2 regions of the Pseudoalteromonas sp. SG45-3 genome follow, and region 1 is predicted to be linked to the other one. Evidence: riboswitches for the same ligand, from Rfam matches in the RefSeq annotation. Region 1 holds a riboswitch; the other holds the start of a gene.
The links. Region 1 has a riboswitch for cyclic di-GMP ahead of H5126_RS15165 (chitin-binding protein). Riboswitches for the same ligand answer to the same signal wherever they lie in the genome.
Positions count from the first base shown of each region.

Region 2: linked by a shared signal. The riboswitch ahead of H5126_RS11055 (hypothetical protein) and the one ahead of H5126_RS15165 (chitin-binding protein) in region 1 are both predicted to bind cyclic di-GMP.

Region 1 covers NZ_JACJEN010000014.1:80,394-89,490, forward strand. Annotated here, with positions in the region: gene H5126_RS15145 (TonB-dependent receptor domain-containing protein) at 213-3,155, opposite strand; gene H5126_RS15150 (LytTR family DNA-binding domain-containing protein) at 3,394-4,146, shown strand; gene H5126_RS15155 (hypothetical protein) at 4,169-4,567, opposite strand; gene H5126_RS15160 (S9 family peptidase) at 4,628-6,703, opposite strand; gene H5126_RS15165 (chitin-binding protein) at 6,841-7,404, opposite strand; cyclic di-GMP riboswitch class I at 7,501-7,588, opposite strand; gene H5126_RS15170 (cytochrome b/b6 domain-containing protein) at 7,677-8,333, opposite strand; gene H5126_RS15175 (AzlC family ABC transporter permease) at 8,441-9,097, shown strand, end outside.
Region 2 covers NZ_JACJEN010000008.1:720-9,816, reverse strand. Annotated here, with positions in the region: gene H5126_RS11075 (outer membrane beta-barrel protein) at 1-1,110, opposite strand, end outside; gene H5126_RS11070 (undecaprenyl-phosphate glucose phosphotransferase) at 1,094-2,497, opposite strand; gene H5126_RS11065 (3-phosphoshikimate 1-carboxyvinyltransferase) at 2,715-3,059, opposite strand; gene H5126_RS21645 (acyltransferase) at 3,174-3,686, opposite strand; cyclic di-GMP riboswitch class I at 4,288-4,375, shown strand; gene H5126_RS11055 (hypothetical protein) at 4,471-5,595, shown strand; gene H5126_RS11050 (glycosyltransferase family 25 protein) at 5,664-6,437, opposite strand; gene H5126_RS11045 (polysaccharide pyruvyl transferase family protein) at 6,430-7,371, opposite strand; gene H5126_RS11040 (oligosaccharide flippase family protein) at 7,372-8,634, opposite strand; gene H5126_RS11035 (glycosyltransferase family 2 protein) at 8,659-9,097, opposite strand, start outside.

The sequences.
Region 1 (9,097 bases):
GGTTACTATATTAGCCTCCTCCCAATACTAAACAACGCCCCTGTTACCAGTGGCGTTGTTTTGGGTTTAAGTGGGTGTAATGCTCATATATTGGGATAAACAATGTATAAGCATTACTACTACATTATTTTTCCCCATGAAAAAGCCCCAGCAATACTGAGGCTTTGTGAACGTTACGAATTAAGTAACTATATTAGTGTCGTTATTGTTGGTTAGAATTTACTTCTAAAACCTATGTAGAATGATTGACCAATTGGGTCATACGTACCTGCATCTGTTTCAGTACCAGTACTTGAACCGCTCACACCCGATAAAATGCGTGGTGGCTCTTTATCAAATAAGTTACTCGCACCAGCGTAAAGCTCTGTTGAATCGCTGATATGGTAACTTGCTTGAACATCATGATATGTCACTGAACCAATCCCTACTCCACCTGGAGCAATACCAAAACCACTTAAGAATTGATCATCAAAGTCTGCAGCGCCAATGTAAGTTAAGCTCCAGTTAAAATCAAAGTCGTTAAGTTTATAACCAAAGTTCCAGTTAGCTTTATGCTCTGATGCACCAATTTCTCCAGCAAACTCATCTTTATCAGCGCCTGGAAGTGGGATGCTATAACCATCAATTAGGTAAGTATAAGCAAGGCGAGTTCTAAACGCACCTGGGCCAATATCAGTAGAGTACGTTAGTGTTAAATCAACACCTTCTGTACCTAAACCACCACTGTTAGATACACCACTGTCAATAAACTCTAGTGAACCAGCACTATTATTACCTGATGGCGCACTACGACGAGTTACAAAGTCACAAAAGCTTGTATCGCCACCACCATAACATTGGTCAAGAATAAACTGACGAGGTGTTGATACGATTGCATCTGTAATTTCGATATCAAAGTAATCAAGCGTAATGTCTAGGCCTGATATTAGATTTTCTGGTGTAAATACTAAACCTACTGTCACAGAGTCACCAACTTCTTCTTTTAAATCTTGGTTGCCACGGTTAAAACCACTAATACCTTGTAAGTCAGACTGGTTAAGCGTGAACTCGCCATTTGAAGCGATATTAGTTGTAACACCAACATCTGTACGACAAGCATCACCTGCAGCACCACCGCCACTATTAGTAACACCTAAACATGGATCGTTTAAACCACTTGGGAAAGTTTGTGAAGGTGGAGAAAATAGTTCATCGATATTTGGAGCACGTGTTGAACGTGCACGGGTAGCACGTAAACGTAAGCTATCCATTACTTCCCAGTCTATACCCACGTTCCAACTTTCAGTATTGCCTACTGTTGAGTAGTCAGACAAACGAACTGCTGCATTCATTGTTACAGAATCAAGCACGGGGATGTTTGCTTCTACATAATATTCAGTTACATCAAACGAGCCTTCTGTTGCTGGAATTGCATTACCCGCATTAAGGCCAGCTTGCTGTAGAGCATCAAATTCACTACGTGAGAACTCTTCACGGTATTCAAAACCAGCAGCGATACCTACCGTACCTGCCGGTAAATCAAATAAATCACCTGAAATATTACCACCAATGATTTCTTGCTCAACCGACGTTGAAAGTGAGCTAGGTGCACTTACAAAATCAATAGCACCTTGCGATAGCGAATTGAAACCGTAAATGTCTACCGGCGCACAGTTAAAGCCACGTGCTGTCGCATCGATACAAATAGCCTCATCAGTAATACCATCGCCATCTAAATCTTGGCTATCGATAACAGCCTCTAAACCTTGACGAAAGCTTTGTACGTTAACTAAACCACCAGAAACTTGCTGCTCTTTTGTTTTACCGTATACATAGTAAGTATCGTAGAACCAACCATCTGCTATTTCACCTTGAAAGCCTAGTGCTAAACGGAATGTATCACGCTCAGCTCGTGCTCCACGGTTACCGATATCACTTAAGCGCTTTGCAAAAAAGATATCACGCATACCATCACCGTCGGTGTCGGTTGCTGCGTTATATATATCATCAGGTACAAATGCGTTACGCAATATTTCACCGTTTACATTAAATTCAATTGGTACTTGGCCATTTGCATAGATGTCGTCAGAGGCAAAAGGGAATGGCTCTAATTCAGAAACGGTTGTTGTTGCAGCGTAAGTACCTTCATAAAAAAAGCTATGCTTGTCGCTTAGCTCGTAGCTACCATTTGAGGCAAATAAGTAACGTTCTGTAGGTATCGCTATCGTACGTACGCCACTTCGGTTAAAACCATTTGCAGCTACGCCATCGCCACCGTTAGTACTAAACGAGTTTTGTAGGGTGTTTGCATCATTAAACGTAAATGTTTCATCCCCAGCACTAAAGCGACCCTGTGGCGGAAATGAAGATAAAAATGGGCTTACAGCATCAAATACAGAACCTGGGTTTGCTACTGGATCATCTTCAAAGAAGATACCTGAAAATTGGTCTACTGCCGAGCGGTCACGGTCACGTGAAAAAACAGCACCTTGATCAGAATACCCAAGATGGAACATCGCGTGCCCTTTCCCATCTGAGCTTGATAAGCCCGAGGTAAAGTTGAATTGACGTGATTCATCATCGCCTTCGCTTGATTCACCATATTGGCCTTCGAATTCAATACCTTCAAAATCATCTTTTAGTACAAAGTTAACTACACCAGCAACAGCGTCAGAACCATAAACAGATGAAGCACCACCTGTCATAATTTCAACACGTTCGATGAATTGACTCGGAATAGTATTTAAATCGACAGCAGAGCTACCTGGTACACCTGATACATAACGACGACCATTCACTAAAACCAATGTGCGGTTAGAGCCTAAATTACGTAAATCAACAGTAGCAACACCCGCACTTGCGGTATTAAAGTTTGAGTTAGTACGGCTAATAGCTGGTGTACCAAATGCAGGGTTCTCTAATAATAAGTCTTGAATATTTAACGACCCTGATGCATCGATAGCAGCACTATCTACAACTTGAATAGGAGCCGATGACATTGCCTCAGCTGAACGAATTCGAGATCCTGTAACTTGTACGCGTTCTATTTTAGTTATTTCGTCATCTTCTGCTGCAACACCTTGAAATGAAAAGCTTGCAAGTATCGCGCTGCTTAGCGCAACTGTTAACGACGATTTTTTAAATAATCGCGCGCTACCTTTGTTAGTTAATGTCATATAATTCCCCTGAATTGTTATTTTTGTAACTAAATGGTTACTTCGCGGATTACAGTAAGGGGATTTATTTAAACACTCTACGGGCATTATTTATGAGGCGTAGTCTTTGGTACGAATAGCAGCTTTTATGGGATGAATCAGTACGTCACAATTATTTTATAAATATATTGTACTTTTCATAACAGTTTTTCCGCTAAGCACGGTCTTTATTATTATATACAGCAAGAGATATAAAATAATGATCGCTTCTTTTCATGCATTAACTTTTGTTAGTAACACTAAGTTTGCAACATTTTTAACAAAGCGTGTGCAAGATCACCGACACTTTGAATCTCAATCTTTTCTTCAAACAAATAGGTTAGATCAAATAGACACAGATCAATACAACGTACTGTTTTACGAACTAACCAACCTAGCTGACCCTATGCAAATAGTGCATTTAACTGAGCTTGCTAAAAAGCTGAAGTTAGTCATTATTGCTCAATCGGGACATTTTGCGAGTTTTGCCTTTGAAGTTGGCGCTGTAGATTTTTTAATATTAGATTCAACTGCATCACGTATTGATAAATGCTTTGATAAGCTGATTCACCTTTGCCCGATTGCAAGTGCGGCCGAACGCCAATACCAGCAAAGCACACAAGCTGAAAAGCCATCATCACACATTGTGGTTAAAGATGTAGGTAAGGTAAGGCTAATTGATATAAATGATATTATTTGGATTAATGGCGCGGGCAACTATGTAGAGCTGCATTTTACCCAAGGTAATACGCCGGTACTACATCGCGAAACCATGAAAAATATTGAACAACAACTAGAACCTGAAGGATTTGTTCGCATTCATCGCTCTACGCTGGTAAGAAAACAAGCTATTTGCGAACTGATGCCTACTGACAGTGGCGATTATAGAGTAAGACTGAAAAACGATATGTGTTTAAACCTTTCACGGCGCTATAAAGGGTGTTTAGAGAGTATTATAAGCCCTCTTCAATAGCGGTTTATAATACTCATATTAATTACCAGTTCTGTTTTATATAACTGTCATTTGGGTGCACTAATAAATAGCTTTCGGTATCTTTATAAAAATTAACTTCTACATCGCTATTTTTCCATACTTTTTCAAACATATTTTTAGCTATGATATTAATGTTTATATAATCAACTCGTTGATAGCCACGTTCTTTTACACCGGCAAAATAGGCCTCTAATGAATCGAGGCCATCCAAAGTTAACAGCTCAAACTCTTTTAAATTAACAACCACAAACTTAATCGTATTTTCAGGGTGAGTGCTCAACTCCTGAACAACTCCATTAGTTAACAGCGTAATGCCTTCATTATTAAAGCTCCCTTTCAATTCTAAATACATCTGAGGGGGCTGTGAACAAATTTGAAATTCACCATGTGCACCAAACATATATCGCCTTACATATATCAACTTCTATATATAGGATAATACAATTTTCCGATTTTGCAGTTAATTTAATAAAGCAATAAAAAAGGCCATTTCGAGTGCTTTTTCCTCTAAACTTTTAAAGCGACCTGATGCACCGCCGTGCCCTGCATCCATATCGGTTTTAAATACTAAAATATTACTGTCAGTCTTAAGTTCACGCATTTTTGCAACCCACTTCATAGGCTCCCAATACTGCACTTGTGAGTCATGAAGACCGGTAGTAACGAGTATGTTCGGATAGTTTTGGGCGCGAATATTGTCATACGGCGAGTAAGCTTCAATTACATCATAAAACTGAGGCTCATTTGGATTACCCCATTCATCATATTCATTTGTTGTGAGCGGAATACTTTCATCAAGCATCGTGGTTAATACGTCTAAAAATGGTACATGACAGCCAACACCGCAATATAACTCTGGTGCTTGGTTTACAACCGCCCCCATTAATAAACCACCAGCACTGCCGCCTGAGGCAAACACCTTGCTGCTATCACAATAGCCTTGTGCAACAAGCGCTTTTGTCACATCAATAAAGTCACTAAAGCTATTTTGTTTATGCTCTTTTTTACCTTGCTCGTACCACTCGCGGCCTAGCATTTCAGAGCCTCGAACATGTGCTATTACATAAACAAAACCACGATCGAGCAAGCTCAGCGATGAACTTGAAAAACTTGGATCAATCGTATAGCCATACGCACCATAACCGTATTGAAATAACGGATTTGAGCCATCTTTTTTAAAGCTGTCTTTTCGATAAACAACTGATACGGGTACTTTAACTCCGTCGCGAGCAGTTACCATTAATCGCTCAGACTGATAGTCATCGGCATTAAAACTACCGAGTACTTTTTGCTGTTTAAGTAGTGTTTTTTCGCCGGTTGCTAAATCAACGTCATATAACGAACCTGGTGTTGTTAAGCTTGAGTAATAAATACGCGCAGTGCGAGTGTCTGGCTCTGGGTTCATTGCTATTGCAGCATAATAACAAGGATCGGCAAACTCAAGTGCCATACGATCCCCTTGCCTATTAACAACTACAAATCGAGCTTGCCCTTGTTCGCGTTCACTCAATACTAAAAAGTCATTAAATAACTCGACACCTTCAAGCAGGACATTTTCTCTGTGAGCTGTATGCTCAAACCATTGTGTTTTATCAGCAATCGTTTCGTTTGTTGCCGTCATTAATCTAAAGTTTTTAGCTTGCCAGTTAGTCACAATATAAAATGTGTCACCTAGCTTATCTACGTCAAACTCGTGGCCATCTTCACGCGGCATTAATGCTTTAAATTCGCCAGTGGGATTATTAGCATCAAGCACCCATGTATCGTTGGTCTCTGTCGATGCTAAATCAATAATAATTAAGCTTTCATCGCGGCTTTTACCAAGTCCCATAAAAAAGCTGCTGTCTTGCTCTTCGTAGACCATTACGTCTTGGCTTTGCTCGCTGCCAAGCTCATGCCTAAATACTTGGTATCCTAATAGCGTTTTTAAATCTTTTTTTACATAAAAAGCAGTTTTATTGTCGTTAGCCCAAACAACTTGTCCTTCTGTATTTTCAAGCACATCAGGAAGCATTTCACCGGTCGCTAAGCTTTTAAAGCGAACATTATAAATACGACGACCTTCAGTATCTTCAGAGTAAGCCATAAGCTGCTCGCATGGGCTTAGTGCGACTTCGCCCAGCTCAAAAAACTCAAATCCTTCAGCTAATACATTAACATCGAGTAAAAGCTCTTTATTATCGGCCTTTATGCTCGTACTTCTATAGTGACGCGAGTATTCATCATCACCACGAACTTCTGAGTGATACCAGTATTTCCCGTCTTTAACGGGTACCGAATTATCATCTTTTACAATGCGTGCTTTTAACTCTTCAAAAAGTGTATTTTGTAGTGGCTTCATAGCAGCTAACTGTTCATCGCAGTACGCATTTTCAGCATGTAAATGCGCAAGTACTTGCTCATCCTGGCGATCGTCATCGCGCATCCAATAGTAATTATCGGTACGTATCTTATTATGAGTACTTAATGTATGGGCTTGCTGTTTAGCAATCGGGAAATTAGGTAATAAACTTAAAGAGTAGACAGGACGAGACACAACAAAACCAATTAAAAAAATAATGTGATTTGCAGTTTATCATAAAAATAAAAAAGCCCATCCAATAGTTGGATGGGCTAAAACGGTAAACGCTTCATTACTAAAACCGCTATACCTTTGGGAAGATAATTTAAGCTTTATATTTGCTGCCAAGCCATAGCCCAGCTTCGCCCCACACCAGGTTCGAACATAGACTTATTATCGTCATTCGTGCGGCAAAACTCATTAAATGGCCAAGGCCTGCATTGATATACATGCCCAGTTTTTGGCTGCAATACCTTTGTACCCGCATTATAGTTTTCACAATTTTCAGGGTACACGTAATCATAAGTATCAAGGTTATTAACAACACGCTCATCGCATTTTGCAATACAATGAAAGTCGATGTGTGCTTTACATATGCCACTGCTTTGCAGTGCAAAAATTTCATTATTTCTATAGGCTACAATTAAACCCTGTTCGGTCATTTTACCTGCGCTAACCAGAGGAACATGCACATTAATATGCTCGGCAACTAAACGCGGCCATGCGTGAGGCTCACCTTGCTCAAGCGAGGTGATCTTGTAATCAAATGATAAACTAACCAGCTCTCCTTGCATGTCGTAAAAGGTTACACTCACCACATCACCAATAAATAGTTGGGTATGATGATTTAAGCAACCTATTGTTGACCACTTTCCACAGGCCAACGACGTATGCATAAACACGGCAACACCTTAAGAGTTACAAAATCTTATCCATACACTATGGATACACAAAAAATACACTGAGGGCAAGTGATACATAACAACACGTTATGCAGTAGTCCCGCTACCATAGCTTTTAAAAAGCCTTAGACCGGAAACTTTGCGTCCTAACCTTTCGGCTAGTTTGCCAGCAATGCGGCGATTATAATTCGACCCCGCATAACAATCAAACAAAAGAATGTAACCAAAAACAAAAACCAACCCTTTAAGGTTGGTTTAATGTGTTTTTAACTAAACAAATAAGTTAAAGGCTCTTTCGCCCACGTAAATACCAGCAACACCAATAAAGATATAAATATTAACCACGCAGGCCAAGACGCTTTAGTTACTTTAGCCTCAGAGTCATCCGCTTTTAACTCTTTTGAGCCTGTGATCATCGCCTTAACTAGCGGTTTGCCTTTTATTCTATAAACAATAATAGCTAATACATGCAAGCCAATAGCATAAAGTAAAATGTCAAAATTCAGCTCATGTAGCCAATTGGCAAAATCAATCGTATCGCTAGACAGATATTGAGCAAGCGGCCCGTCAGTTAAAATACCATCACTGCTCATTAAGCCACTTACAAGTTGCGTTATGATCAATATAAAAAACACTATCACCATACAGCTACCGGGTGCTGAATGGCCTAACGATTCGCTTGGTGTTTTTAGCGCCTTTAAAATAGCACGAGGAGAGTGCAGTAACCCACTTAATCTCGCGGTTTTACTACCAATAACACCCCATATTAAACGTGTTACTATAAGTGCTAAAGTAAAAAAACCAGCGACAAAGTGAAGCTCAATCATGCCCTCTTCAATACTAAAATAAAGCACTGCAATACTTACAACCAAAAACCAATGAAAGCATCTAATAAACCCATCCCACACTTTTAACGTCGTCATTGTGCCTATCCTTAAAAAAACAGTATTATTTAATTTGTTAACTACTTTAACATCATAATATTAAGGTATCCTTATGAGCCATTCTACAAGCCGTGAGAGTAAATATCATGCAACCAGTTAAAAAAGCTATTTTAAAAGGCTTTTTAGATATGCTACCACTGTGTTTAGCCGTTGTTCCTTGGGGTATTTTATGCGGCTCTTTAGCGATTCAAAATGGTTTTAGCGCCTTTGAAACCCAAGCAATGTCGTTATTAGTATTTGCAGGCTCTGCACAGCTTGTTGCGATTGAACTTATGGCGGGCAACACACCATTGCTCACAATTTTATTCACAACATTTATTATTAGCTCTCGGCATTTTTTATACGGGTTAGCCGTGCGTCATAAGGTGATTGATCAACCTATGCGTTGGCGCTTACCAGTAAGTTTTGTTTTAACCGACGAGCTGTTTGCGTTTTCTCATCATCGAAGAGCATATAGAACAAAAACACGCTTAATATACGCATTAAGCGCTGGTTTTAGCTTTTATATTGCATGGAATATTTGGACGTTAATTGGCATTGTAGCGGGCACAATGCTGCCCGACCTAACTAATTTAGGGCTCGACTTTGCAATTGCCGCGACGTTTATCGCGTTGGTTATTCCGGGAATCAAAAATTTGGCCTCACTCGTTACGGTAATTGTAGCTGGTGTTAGCGCAACGCTTTTAAAAAGTACAGGATTTGAGTTGTGGCTTGTTTGCTCAGCGCTGCTGGCAATGGCCGCA
Region 2 (9,097 bases), on a different contig from region 1:
TACCATACCAAACTTACTTGCAACGTAATTTAAACCTAAACGCGCACTTTTGGTTTTATCTTTACGACCAACATCTCCAGTGTATTGCTCATCAATATAATCAATACCAGCAAGTGAGCTTAAATAGTCGCTCCATTTATGAGTCCAATTAACACCATAAGAACTTTCCTTAATGTAATCGCCTTGAACTAATGGGTCTTTAGCTGAGCGGCTAGTTATGAATTGTACTGTAGAATAACTAAGAGGTTGCCAGTTTACACCGGCTTTCCAGCTTAAACCGCTAAAGCTTTCACGCTCATTAGCGCTAAAATCTTTATTTTGATAACCTAACTTAAACGAGCCAGATGTAACCGCGGTTGCTTCCCACTCCATACCTATTAATATTTTCACGTCGTCACTATCACGTGAAATACCGTTAGCTTGTATAAAATCGTAACGGTAGTTTTCTTGCTTAACCTCTAAAAAAGTACGGGTAGATGCTTGAGTATTATAGTAACCAGTCACACCAATTAACGATTTATCGTAATCACGGTATTGCGATATTTCTCTAAAATTTTGATACTTTTTATTAAAAAAACCGGCATTAAAAGCGACTTGGGCTTTTGAGCTTTGTGCACCGTATTCGTAGTGCAATAAAACGTTTTGTTGCTGATACTTAACAAGCTCGTTTACTGCATCGCCCAAGCCTTCAGTTAAACCACTACCACGCGGCTCGTAAAGCCAATCGGCGTGACCGTTAATATCTAAACGATGTTGGCTGGTAAATTCTTTATGCGCACCAGCACCAATATTTACTTGAGTGAAATTGTCAGCGGTATCTTTATTATGTAACGAGCTACTTGAACGCAAATCAAGATTATAGCTGTCTGGGCCATCTTCAATCGCCGCTTTTATATTAGGAGTAATAGTCCAGATTAATCGCGACTCTTCGTTTTCTGGTGTGCTAAAAAAGTTGTTGTTACTACTAATACCTGTTTGTAAAGTAGGTGTAATTTCAGCACCGTCTTTAGTGATAACACTACCAGGCTTTAAGTTAGCTGCTACAGGTGTAGCCACAACCACAGTTAAAAAAGCACTTAATGAAACTAGTTTTTTAGTATGCATTTGCATTTTTAAATCCCTTAAAAATTGTTATAAAAATAATTTTAACATCAAACCATAAAGACCAGTGTTTAATATAATGTAAATCAAATTCCACACGCTTTTCCATTTTGTCAAGAGTGTCGGTTTCTCCGCGCCAGCCATTAATTTGAGCCCAACCTGTGATGCCAGGCTTAGCTTTATGCCGTAACATGTAAAATTCTACCTTTTTACGGTATTCCTCATTATGGGCAACAGCATGGGGCCGAGGCCCTACAATCGACATATCACCTTTTAAAACATTTATAAATTGCGGTAATTCGTCAAGGCTTGTTCGGCGTAAAAAGCCACCTAACGGTGTTATACGTACATCATTTTTAGTGGCTTGTGTTACAACTGAACTATTTTCGATAACACTCATTGAGCGGAATTTCCATACTTTAATTTTACGCCCATCTAATCCGTACCTGTCTTGTTTAAATATTACAGGCCCTTTAGAAGTAAATTTAACAGCAAATGCAATGGCAATTAAAATAGGAGATATCAGCATTAAAATAATAGAGGCAACAATTATATCTTCAGTGCGCTTAATAAACTCACGAGCACCTATAAATGGGGACTCAAATACACTTAACGTGTCAACATCACCCACATGCTCTATGCGCGCATGTATTAAATTCGATATTAAAAAGTCAGGGATAATATGTACATCAACCGTGGTGTCACCTAATTGGCGTAAAATATCAGCTATACGTTTATCAGCTTTCATAGGTAAAGCAATATACAAGACGCTAATTTCACCATTACGAGCCGCATCAACCGCATTTTGTATTCGCCCTGCCACATCGTGCTTAGTAGAATTTTCAAAAAGGCGCTCTGGCTGTCTATCGTCAAAAAAACCTAAAAATTTAAAACCAAGTTCATCATTTTTAGTTATTTCATTGTATAAATTGACTGCTGATTCTGTAGCTCCAACTATTGCAACATTCCGTAAATTTAAACCTAGCTTTCTTCTATTTCTTTTAAATAAATATACACTTAAGCGCCAAGTATACAAAAAAACAATACTAAGTAAAAACCATAAACCCAAACCAATTCGAGAGAGTGACTCTGTAAATTTAAAAGTAAAAGATATAAGGAGTAAAACAGAAAAGGCAACAAATAAAGCTCCCCAAGCACAAAGTACCATGGTCCTAAATTTACCTGCTCGCCATGAACGATAAGCTGAGAATATTTCAGCGCAATATAAAAAACTCAAAGCAACGGTTAAAACCGAAACCATATAAATAGGTGTGAGTTCAAAGTTATAAAATAAAGCAGAACATTGAAAGGCTAAAAATAATGCAAAAATATCGAACAAACGATAAAAGTTCGCATCAGACGAACCATTGGGCTTAAACGTCCTTGAAGATGTCATACTATCGTATCCCTATAGATATCTTAAAAAGTGAATCAGCTCCACAAAACTGTGCAACAAATATTACAGCATCATACTAAAGTATTCAATATTGTAAGTGCGATATAAAGAGTAATATAAGGATAATACTATGTAAAAAATATAACTTGCTATTAAATGCGCATGAAAAAACAAATATAAACATACATAAACATACATAAACACAGTATTTGCTATTTTATTCCCCCTTAAACCAAGACCATACCCCAAAAGAATAACTATTAAATATATCGATACCTAGCGCAGATTTTATCAAATATATAACTACTAGAAAAACTGTAATTACAAATAAACTAAATATAGATATTGTAATAACTTGTGATAATGCAGCTATTTTTTGTTCTTGCTCGCTAAGTTCCCGCCTATTTCTACCTGCTAATAAAACAAAATAATACCTATATTTAAAAAATCTAATTACACCTCTGCTATCTATTGCATGTTTGCCCCACTGCCTTGCACCAATAGCAACTTTTAGATGAACCAACTGATCGTCAGAAAAGCTGGATTGCACATGTTCTGGCATCCGCTCTAACAAATTTACAATCGCAGGATCTTTTTTTATATCAGCCAAAAATCACCATAAACTACCCTTTTAGTGCCAAAACAGAGGCTATAAGTTCTTTTTAAAAAATATTCATCATTTATAAAAACGCTGCAAGTATCCTTTTTTTCCACTTAGATTTTTAGTATTTAAATTGCTAGCTAAAGACGAATTTTTATAATCCGAGAACGACTTTATAAATTTAGCTGGTACACCGGCATAAACTCCATTAGATTCTAAATTTTTAGTTACAACTGATCCGGCACCAATAACAACATTATCGCCAACATTTACACCTGGCATAATTATACATTGGCTGCCAATAAAAACGTTATTACCGATACAAATTGGTTTTACAACATCTATTGTTGGAAATTCATCTCTAAGCACCCATACTCCACCATCATGATTAACAAAATAGCTAGATGTTATGCTGACGTGGTCACCTATTTTAATGAGATATGGCTCTGACCCAAAGTCAATATTGCCAATAAATCTGCAATCAGTCCCTACTTGCCCACCTAGCTTCCTTAAAAGAGCAACTTTCCCGAACAAGGTAGAATAAATTATATTTCTTATTTTTTGATAAAGTTTAATTAGTTTTCTCATTACTAAACAGTCTCATTGGTTTTATCTAATAATTACAACTCTGGTTACTTATGAAATATAAAGTAGCTTATATAAGCGTGCATAAATAAGTTACAAACCACATTCAGATTTACAAAATAATAAGTTGCTGGTTGTTAAATTTTAACAGAATTATGGATAAACTTAGGTGTATATAGACAAAAAGAAAAGAAATGGAGGGCAAAGAATATTTTTAAGTAATTACTTTCACTAAAATATAAAAAAAACATATCCACTCCTTGAAATAGTAAACCAAATTCCCATTGCATAATAATATAACAACGCCCCCCTACATACAATCTTTGCCATTTAAAATTTACAAATTTCATTGTCATTCTTTCAGATGATTCTATAACTAATAATAGATAACTTTGGGAAGCTATAAATCTAAGGCATATAATATTACAAATAAGAAAGCTTAATTACAAACCTGTTTACCCTCCTAATTTTACTTTAAAGAGTATTAAATACAATTGCATATCCGATATATTTGGTAAAAATAGTGTTATAAAAACATTTTCAACCTCAACCTGTTCAAAATTTAAGCTTTACTTTTTTATAAAAACAGTTATATTAACCTCGAAAGTGATAATGGCAAACTTGGTGAAAATCAAGGACGCAAAGCTTCCGGCCTAATGTAATATATTTACTATGGTAGCGGGGCTACCGCATAGATATTAGTTATGATTCAATAGCTATTCCTACGTTTACCTATTCATTTATCAACTCCATTAAATTTGAATACTAACGTTACAAGGTAATAGTTATGAAAAAAATATTTATTCTCCCGATCCTCTCTTTATTTGTCACAAACCTTCAAGCCGAAACAGCATATATTAGCTCTGATGGCTCTGGGAGTGGTTACTCAGAAAGTAACCCAGCTTCTATATTTCGGCTAAATACCTTATTAAATGATACTTCAATTGATGTTATAGAATTACAAGCAGGTACTTATAAGCAAGATGATGCTCTATTTATTAATACAGGGAACCACCCTGTAGAAGTTATTGGTACTGAACGAGTTGTCTTTACTAGCGATTTTAACTATTACTCCGGTGGTAATTCCGGCTTTGTAATAGCTAGAAGTAATCTTACATTTAAAAATATAGCTTTTTTAAATACTCGACATTGTTTCCGCTTCAAAAATAACGAAGTTTCCAACATAGTTATAGATGATATCTCTGCAAATAATACAATGAGCTGTATTGAAATTGATTATAATGCAACAGAAAGTATTTCTAATATCTCTATAAATAAACTAAAAAGTTTAGGCTATTATAAGGCGGGCATCCGAATTAATGGACAAAATACAAAAAACATAAATATTACTAATTCAATTATCGATGGTTTAGCTATGTCTAGTGATCTAGAAAGATCTTGCTATATCACAGGTGTAAGTATTAGCGGACCAGTTAGTGATATATTAATCGATAACTTGTCAATCAGTAATAATATAGGACGAATTGAAAATTGTGGTAGCTATCAACAAGGTGACGGTATCATGATAAATGCTGATGCTAAGGATATACTTATAAAAAACACAATAATATCTAATAGTAAAGATGCAGATCTAGATATTAAAGGTCAGAATGTTACATTAGAACGAATAACATCAAGTGGTGGAAAAGAGGCGCGGTATAATCTTAAATTATGGAATAATGAATTTACTTGCACTGAATGTTATATCAATCCTGCAAACGAGTCTGCAATTCAAGCAATAAACGCTCAGGTTAAAATGGTAAATTCAACAATTAAAGTTGATGAAACCAGTAGGTTGTGTGACATGAGAAATTATTCTATAGATAACGCAAGTGTTGACTTCTATAGTTCAAAGTTTTCTTATTATGGTAATTTATCTTTTAAACCTAGCCAACTTTCTAGTTGCGAATAAATTTTAGATTTATTATAGCCGTTCTATCAAGATGATAGGACGGCTACTCGTAGGCAACAAAAATTAATTTAAAATTTCAAGCGCTTTGGAAGTTTTTTTAACCAAAATAAGATTTTTATCTTCTTCAAACGATTTTTAATAGTTTTAAAAAAATTTTTTTTATTATCCAAGATGTTGTCTCTGTCACTACTAATACAACTCATTGCTTTATACTTCTCATTGAGAGAAACCACTCGTGGAACAATACCATAAGTATTCAGATATAAAGATGCACCTGTATAATGATCTATAGGTTTATATATATTAGATAAGATTTCTACTAATTTTTTAGCACCCTGGATATTAATCATATACCCATGTGTTCCAAAAGCTAGTTCTGTTAATTTAACAGCTTTGAGATTTTTACTAACTTTATGTTTCCCCCAAAAACTAGAATAAGTTAACCTTTCAGAAGCTGTTTCCGAGTAATAACCTAAAAGCATTAGCTCCCATTTATCTGGAAAATTATCCACTTGGTTAACCAAAGTCTTAAAGCTCTCTGATAGTTCTACATCATCTTCCAATACAATTGCAATCTGAATGTTTTTTTCAATCATACTTTTATAAATATTTAAATGACTCAGTGCACAGCCTAATTCTGGTAAAGTAAGTTTTCTGCCAAAATCAGATATACCTTTAACATCATCATAATGGTGCGTAATCTCTTCTCGACTAAGGTTTTTACCTAAAACAGCATCAGTAAAAGTTAAATCTAAGTTTCTTTTTTTAGCTAAAGCTACCATATGTTGTCGTTTTTCAACATCGCGCTCTAAGTTAACTACGAAAATTGGTAGACTACTCACTCGGGCTTACCTCTATATAAGGATACTCAAATAACCATGCCTTATAATAATTTGTATTTTTTCCGTATGAGTTATCTTTTAAAAATATTTCTTTACCAAGCAAACAAGATAAAATTAGACCATGAAGACGATCAGTATGTACCAAAGTATGAGATGAAAAATACTGAATTGAGCGAAAAATTATTGCATCTGATAATTTAGACCACATTTTATGAGCTCTAGGTCTTAAGTACTTTAACTTTATCATTTTGAAATACATTGTTTGTATAAAGTAGTCAGTTGGGGTAATTATATTAACCCAGTCAAAACCCACCTTGTTTAGACTTTTATTGCCACCATTACTTTCTTTATCAACGCGAATTAAATTAAGAATTTTAGGTGGAACTATATTTGATGGGCCAACTTCCAATTGGTCAACTAACGGATGGAGGCTATGCGCCATGTCTGGCATTTTGTATACATTATTTGAAAACTGATTTGCTATTTCAAAGCTTTTTTCATCCCTTACAAAAAAATGAAAGTCGGGATGACTTTTAAATAAAACAGATGATCTTATTAATTCATCTTGAGAATTATAATGAATTGATTGTGGGAGGCAAATTATACGTTTATGAGAAAAATCTTTTATTACTTTCTCTCTCAATTTTTGGTGCAAAGGATATAAATCTCCGAAATTCCCTCCCCCGTGAAAGAGTATAACATCTGCCTGTTCTAACTTTTTAAAATCAATTGCCAGTGTGCCTGCTTCATAAACAATATTTATATTGTAATCAGAAAAAAACTTATCAGTCCCTTTATATATCAATAAGTCACCAACATTAAAATGAGTAGGAATGTCAATATAAGCAGTTTTTTTATTTTCAATTAACTTCGCGATATCCTTGTGTTTTTCCTTTAAAGAGTTCATACACTCTAACCAGCTTGTTTGATGCATTTATTTTCCTAAAAATGTTTTATAAATAAAAGAGTAATCTTTTTTATCTGCAATAAATGAAGGTCTGGCCTCGTTAAATACCTTTGGATAGATAAATAGCGTAATAACTAGGCGCAGACTTGATGCTAACAACATTGAACATGCTAATATTACGCTTATTTCAAAAGGTGGTAGATACACAAATAAAAGAAGAAAAGGCAATATAGAAAACAACTGCCTAATTAGTATCAATCCAGGCTTACCAGCCGCAGTAAAACGTTGTGCTAAAATCCAACCCATGCCTGAAATAATACATTCAAATATCAGAATTTGAAAAGGTAAGATTGAAGAGACATACTGCTCCCCAAATATAATAGGGATAAATAACTCACCCACTATTGCAGCCAAAATTCCTAGTAATAACATCGGTAAAAATATAAGAGAGAAAACTCGACTTGTAGTTTTAGCTAACCCTTCTTCATTTGCCCCAGCGTATTTACCAAAAATCACATTAGATAATGTTTGCGGTATAATTCCAATTAGTCTAGATGTATTAAATGCGACGATATAGATCCCAAAATCAATAGATCCTCCTTTAATTAAGAGAAAAACCTTGTCGAAGTTTGCTACAAAAATTCCTAACAATGACGTGCCATAGTTTTTCAATCCATAACTAATCATAAATTGCCAATTAATATTAAAATTTATTGGGTAATTCAATATTTCTTTTTTTATTACATAACTAAAAACGACTAAAAGACTAAATATGGAGCTTACTAAGGCAACAATAACCGCTTTTTCAGTAGTCAATTTCACATCACTAAGGAGTAACAAAATTAATAATATAGGTGTAACTACTGCATACACTAGTTGTTTAATATTATAAGTAATTAAGCTTGGTTCTAATCGAGTAATATCCGTAAAAAATGTTAATACAGTAGTAAGTAGCAGCAATGAAAAAATAGCATAGGAGCTTTCATATAAACCTAGATTAGCTGATGTAAAATAAAATAAAGTACTACTAAAAGCAGTAATTAATAAAACAGAGGTAAATATAAATATATTAAGTCCTGTATCAGAGTATAGCTTCCGCTTACAATAAATATAACTTTGCCCTAGTCCGAACTGTGAAAAGGATGATAATAAGGTAACAATAAAAATTATTGTTCCAAAAACGCCTCTCATCTCGGGGCCTAAAGCTCTTGCTAAAATTGCACTACTAATGAAGTTAAATACAATGACAATAATCGATACAAGTAAAGATCCTAATACAACTTTGAGCACCTAATCATCCCTAACTATTTTTACTTAATGTGTGTTTTTTTCAGAATTCAATATTTTTTTCAACATACCATTGACTAAAACTTTAAATGTAGTAGGAAAACCAGCTACACGAATACACTCGTAAATCCAGCCGATCTTGTTATCTTTTAACCATATGTAAGATAAATAAACTTTAGCCACACGCAGTTTAAAATTGTACTCTCCTAACCACTCCCGATGCTTTATTGAAGATAAACAATATCTATGAGCCTCAGAAATTTTTAGTTTTTTTGCGTTAGTGGTAATACTTTCATGCCCTTTTCGATATAAATATAACGGCTCGCTATTGTAATAAACGTTTCCGTGGTTCATTAAACGGATAAATATATCCCAATCTTCACCTAATGTAAGACTTTCATCAAAAAGTTCTTTACGAAGTATATTACTTTTTGCAAATAAACCTGTTGTACCACATAAAACAGCT